DNA from 2 places in the Vibrio hippocampi genome. Region 2 is predicted to be linked to the other one. Evidence: riboswitches for the same ligand, from Rfam matches in the RefSeq annotation. Region 2 holds a riboswitch; the other holds the start of a gene.

Region 1 (3,212 bases), 740 kb from region 2:
ATTTAAAGCCCTTTTTTGGTCAGACTTTAGATAGTACCACTGCGGAGTGGTAGTTCAGTTGGTTAGAATACCGGCCTGTCACGCCGGGGGTCGCGGGTTCGAGTCCCGTCCACTCCGCCATTTATTTAGAAAAAGCCCTAGCAGCAATGCTAGGGCTTTTTCGTGTCTGTTGTTTGTATCCACCAGCCAATAGAAAATGCCCTTCCGATAGTTGCTGAAACCCTAACATTCACCACCCACTCGATACCTTGCCTACTGCCTAGCACCTATTTCCTATCACCATCATTCTTTCGAAGGAATGACCCTACCTCAAGCAAGCTATACACTCGCTTTAACAAATCACAGAGCAATAAAAAAGGCAGCTTAATGCTGCCCTTGTCGTATTCCAAACTAACTCTGACTATTCAAAAAGCTCTTCATGGAGTGCTTTCACCGCTTGCTTAGCCTCTTGTTCATCGAGTAAGAAGCAGAGATTATGAGGGCTTGCTCCGTAGCAAATCATGCGAATATTAAAGTCGTCTAATGTATCGAATACTTCAGCCGCCGATCCTTTGGTTTCACTCATGTTATTGCCGATCAGTGCAATTAGGCTGAGTCCTTGCTTTACTTCAACGGTGCACAGTTGTTGTAGCTCTTCTAGAGTGGCTTGAGGCAGTTGTGGTGCACCGCCAGCGGTATCGGTTTGATCCAAGGTTAAGGACACGCTGACTTCTGATGTCGTCACCAGGTCAACAGAGATTTTATGTTTAGCGAGTACCGTGAATACATCCGCTAAGAAGCCATACGCTTGGAACATCTTAGGATTACGCAGTGTCACCATGGTTTGGTTATTGCGTAGTGCTAACGCTCTAAATAGCGGCGCACTTTGTACACTTTGCTTGACCCAAGTTCCCCCTTCTCGAGGCGCTTTAGAAGAGCCGACAAAAACTGGGATTTGATGGCGAAGAGCAGGGAGTAGCGTCGACGGATGCAGAATTTTTGCACCGAAGTTTGCCATCTCTGAAGCTTCACTAAAGCTAATTTCCGGAATTGGACGAGCGTTAGGCGCAATTCGTGGGTCCGTGGTATAGATCCCCGGAACATCGGTCCAAATCTCTAGACCGGAAGCTTGCACCGCTTCGGCAATAAGAGCTGCGCTATAGTCACTGCCACCACGCCCAAGCGTTGTAGTATCGCCTTCATCGTCAGAACCAATAAATCCTTGTGTCACGACAACATGCTCATTGCAAAGAGGAACCAGTTTATGTTCTGCTGCTGCTCTGGTGGCTTCAAGGTTAGGCTCTGCTTTACCAAAGTCACTGTCTGTTTTTAGAACTTCGCGAATATCGAAGCGTACCGCGTTGATACCTCGTTCTTGCATCAATCGGGAAAGTATATGTGTCGACATGCGTTCACCGCAGGCAACAAGATGATCAGTAAGCTTTGCGGTCGCATCAATGCAAGCCGCTTCAGATAGGGTAGCAACCTTATCAATTAAAGCGTCAACGCGAGCTTCAATGGCGCTCGCATCAGATAGCTGCCCCATGATGTTGTAGTGAATGTGTTTTAATTGCTTAATGAGTTCGGCACGACGTACATCGTCTTTTACACCATTAGCAAGTTCGACCAAAATATTGGTGACGCCTGAGCAGGCGCTGCTAACAACGAGTCTTGTTTGTGGGTTGTTTTCGATGATTTCTGCACAACGGCTCATTGCTTCGAAGTTGGCGACGCTAGTTCCACCAAATTTAGCGACATTGAATGCGCTCACACTGTTTCTCCAAGAATTCCAAAAATTAAAGCGGGCTTATAGCCCAACATCCGATGTTTGAAGAGAAATTAGAGCAGAGGAATAAGAAAGTAACAATAGACCTCAGAAGCTCCTCACCAATAGGTTGGTGACAGTTAAAGGGATTCAGCCCGTTTAACCGACAAACTAAAACCGACAATTCTAGTCCATCTCGGCACTGCTCCCCATAGATAATAGGTATTGGAGTTGTGGCTCCACATATTACCTGCCTGGGCAGTGCTCCTCTTCTGCTTGATAGCTTCACCATTCAACGTGTTTCGTCGTGAAATGTCAATAATCCGTGCTAGATATTTTGTACTGAATTTAGCTGAAAAAAAACCGAGAGCTTTTGGCTCTCGGTTTGTTGTTTTGTTTAAGGCTGAAGATTATAGCGCCGCAATCGTCACTTTCTGTTCTTCAAGCTTGCTTAACGTATCTTTGTAGCCTTCAAGCTTTTCACGCTCTTTAGCCACAACAGCTTCAGGTGCTTTGGCAACAAAACCTTCGTTACCTAACTTACCTGCGATACGTTTGATCTCGCCTTGAGTTTTGGCAATCTCTTTGCTTAAGCGATCTAGCTCGGCATCTTTGTCAATCAGGCCCGCCATTGGGATCATCAGCTCAGATTTAGCGACCAACGCAGTTGCACACGCTGGCGTTTCTTCGCCGGCAGACAGAACCTTGATGGTCTCAAGCTTAGCCAGTGAAACCAATACCGCTTTGTTTGCTTCAAGGCGAGCAGCATCTTTCTCATCTGCGACTTTTAGCATCACATCAAGTGGCTTGCTTGGAGCAATATCGTACTCGGCTCTTAGGTTACGGATACTAGTGATAAAGGCTTTAACCCACTCAATGTCATCAAGCGCTTCTTGGCTGAAGTTAGCTTCTTGATATTGAGGAAGGGCTTGTAGCATAATCGTATCGCCTTCAACACCGTCTATCAGCGGCTTAATGCTCTGCCAGATAGTTTCGGTGATGTATGGCAATACAGGATGTGCCAAGCGTAGCGTCTTTTCTAGCACCGTGATCAGGGTACGACGCGTACCGCGCTGCTGTGCTTCTGTCCCTTTCCATAATACGGGTTTGGTTAGCTCTAGATACCAGTCACAGAATTGGTTCCAGATGAACTCATAAATGGTGTTCGCAGCCATATCGAGACGGTAGTTGTCGATGTGGTTGTTAAACTCCTTCGCTGCAAGCTCAAACTGGGACTCGATCCATTTATCCGCTTGCGAGAACTCAATGTCGCTACCCTGTCCGTTTGTAGATGGGAAGCCACAATCTTGCTCTTCTGTGTTCATCAATACATAACGGCTCGCATTCCAAAGCTTGTTACAGAAGTTACGATAACCCTCTAGACGTTTCATATCCCAGTTGATATCACGACCAGTAGAAGCCATCGCCGCTAGAGTAAAGCGCAGTGCATCGGTACCATAAGCTTCAA
Region 2 (3,212 bases):
ACAGGCAGCCAATGAATGTCGATGTTACCTTGAACGGTTGAAGATAGGTAAGCACCAGTCTTCATATCGCCAATAACAGAGCCAATTGACCAAGCAAAGAACAGAATCAAGATGGCGCCAAACATTGAACGCGCACCAATCCACATCGTCATGGCAACATCTTTCAATGCCAGTTTTTGTCTAACCACGGTCGCAACAGCGGTAAGCAAACCTGCGCTACCACCATAAATGAGGGAAGTACCAACATCGGTGTTCTCAAAAGCACCCAGAAGATTGAAGGCAATGCCATCCGCTGCTAACGCTTGACCGCCAGTGAACAGCATAGCAACAATCATCGCGCCAATCAGAACCAAAATAGGCAGAATAAGATCGGATACCGAGCCAAAATCACTCTCTTTAATATCCAACTCTTCGTTCAATTCATGGGCTTCTTGAGTATCGGTTTCTTTATCATTATCAAAACCGTGACCTTTCTTGGCTTGAAGCTCGTGCTTACGCATTGGACCCACATCAAGTTGGAACCACGCAACCGCAAACACCATCAGCAACGCAAACACCGCATAGAAGTTCATCGGAATGATACGCACGTAGGCACCAATCGCCGAATACTCAGTAATGCCATGCGCCACTAGGATACCGCTGACAATCGTCATGATGTAGGCGCCCCAACTCGAAGCAGGCATCAGAACACACATTGGTGCTGCGGTGGAATCTAAGATATAAGCAAGTTTGGCGCGAGAAACATAAAAGCGATCCGTCACAGGGCGAGAAATCGCACCGACTGCCAAGCTATTAAAGTAATCGTCGACGAAAATAAATACGCCTAAGAATGCCGCAAGCAACTTTGAGCCTCGCTTGCTCTTAACACGAGCCTGAGCCCATTCAGCAAACGCCTTGGTGCCGCCAGATAAAGTTAACAGCGCAGTCATCATACCAAGCAATAATAGGAAGCCTACGATGCTCATATTCCACATGTTTAGACCGCCATCTTCAACGATAACGCCCGAGACGGTATTAAAAATGTACTGAGCTGAGTTAGCGAACGAAAAGTCTTGGAGTAAAAGTGCACCAAGTAGGATACCCACGCCCAAAGAAAGCAGAACGCGGCGAGTGATAATAGCAAGGCCAAGAGCTACGATCGGAGGTAGCAATGACATTGGGGAGGTAGCAAAATCGATTAAATTCATGATCTTCAAAAACCAGTTTTCAGGTTGGTTAGAGATCTACTGCAGACATGTGTACCATCAAAGTCAGTACACAAATGTTGAACTAAGCGAAAGGGAAGTGAACACTTCACCCAACCCTACAGTAGCGCTCCATAGTTTAACAAATAATAGACTATGGCAGTGTTGCTCCTTTCGGATACAACCCCAGCAAGAATGTTTGATGGACAATTCTCACTTCGGCGACTGAGCCTTTTGTTGTCGTTCATTGGCATCACCCCAACGACAAGGACTTTTCACAATCGCACCTCTACATCAAAAGCAAGATTTTTCACTACATTAAAACAAAATGACGATAGAAAAATCTCACCTTTGCACTAGGTGGGCGTTATTCTACTTACCGAAAAGTCAATTGCAACACAAAAATTGATGGAATTTTGTGAATGTTGTGATGAGTTTTAATCGTTTCCGTTAACAATTAAGTAGATAAAATGCGTTTATCAGCAAAAAATAAGAAAACGGTCACCTATTCCCTTATGCAAATTAATTTATAATTGTCAGTACATTAAATAAAGTTGACTAATTCCTGACCCTGCCATGACATTAGCTGGTCATTTAGATGTAACTAAATATTTCAATCATTTCTCTATAACCGTTGCATGTGATTATGGCGACTATTTATACCCTACGTTCCATTAATCCTATTTATGTTAATAGCTCAATGTTGGCCGCATACTTCCTTTGAAATGACATCTCGTTCAGATAATCCTCATTGCCACTTAACTGTATATGCAACGGCAAACACATTCTGTTGAAAATTTTTTAATCGCTATTACTCATCATTGGAACTAATTAATACTAAGATTGTCTTCCTATAAAACACCGTTATCATTAATGAGACTGTTTTGATCTCCAATTTGTAACCAATAATTAGAAATTCGCATATAATTAAGCAATAAATATTGTCATAGCTAAACTTCGAGTTTATTATTAACCAATAACCTAATATTAAAGATGGGAATTCACATGTCTGAATTAACTAAAACTCTACTAAATATCCGTAGCCTTCGTGCTTTTTCTCGTGAACTGACTCTTGAGCAATTAGAAGAAGCTCTTGAGAAGTTAACGATTGTTGTTAGCGAAAGACAAGAATCTGAAGCGGAAGAACGTGCAGCTAAAGAAGAACGCGAAGCTAAATTAAGCGAATACGCGCAAATGATCGCTAAAGATGGTATTGATGTTGAAGACCTTATTGCGGCGCTTGCTGGCGAAAGCAAATCTAAAGGTAAATCTAAGCGCGCTCCTCGTCCTGCTAAATATAAATATATTGATGCAAACGGCGAAGAAAAAACTTGGACGGGTCAAGGTCGTACACCTTCTGCAATTCAAACTCAGCTTGATGCAGGTAAGTCTTTAGAAGAGTTCGAGATCTAATCTCACTTTTACAAGTGAAAAAAAAGCGCCTTTCGGCGCTTTTTTTATCTTTGCAATTTTTATCTTTCCCAATAAGCCTCTTCAAGGCTGTCTTCTCTCTCTGGTAATCCGCGAGATAAACGAGGGGAATGCTGAACCAAAACTTCATAACTCGCTCGGTTGGCATATTTGCAGACTTGAGAAAATGATGAGTAAGTAATGAACGAATGTTGATGTTTGCTTGAATTAGGCACATTACCTCTGTGGTATTTGTTCGCCGCCATATCATGCAACAGTGCCGACAATGCTGCATCCCCTGCACCATTGGTATTTTTAATTTTTTCCGGTCCACCCATATAAGGCGCAATATGTGAATAAACCTTTAGTGGTTCTTCACACTCTGCTCTTAATGCCGGGCGACTAAATTCAAAACGGTTGAACTCGGCAATATTACCCGGAAGTAATGGCAACGACGTTTCTCGTTTAGCACTATCTTCTGTGTAACCTGCCATAAATAGTCCAACGGGACCTGCGGTACACAGCACTAAATCCACCCACTGCAATACTTTGTCAGCGGCGGATAATGGATCACTATCGCCCGTTAATGCTTCGGCTTCATCTTCATTCATCGCTACA

What was found. A riboswitch is a leader RNA that binds a small molecule or an ion and turns the genes downstream of it on or off. The one in region 2 is predicted to bind lysine.
Region 1: it holds a riboswitch for lysine, as region 2 does, so the genes downstream of both, lysC (lysine-sensitive aspartokinase 3) here and L9Q39_RS08975 (Na+/H+ antiporter NhaC family protein) in region 2, are expected to answer to the same signal.

Annotation. Positions count from the first base shown of each region.
Region 1 covers NZ_CAKLCM010000002.1:2,214,603-2,217,814, reverse strand. Annotated here, with positions in the region: tRNA gene L9Q39_RS12275 (tRNA-Asp) at 44-120, shown strand; gene lysC (lysine-sensitive aspartokinase 3) at 401-1,750, opposite strand; lysine riboswitch at 1,849-2,024, opposite strand; gene L9Q39_RS12265 (valine--tRNA ligase) at 2,155-3,212, opposite strand, start outside.
Region 2 covers NZ_CAKLCM010000002.1:1,479,183-1,482,394, forward strand. Annotated here, with positions in the region: gene L9Q39_RS08975 (Na+/H+ antiporter NhaC family protein) at 1-1,187, opposite strand, end outside; lysine riboswitch at 1,302-1,484, opposite strand; gene L9Q39_RS08980 (H-NS family histone-like protein) at 2,190-2,597, shown strand; gene L9Q39_RS08985 (inosine/guanosine kinase) at 2,657-3,212, opposite strand, start outside.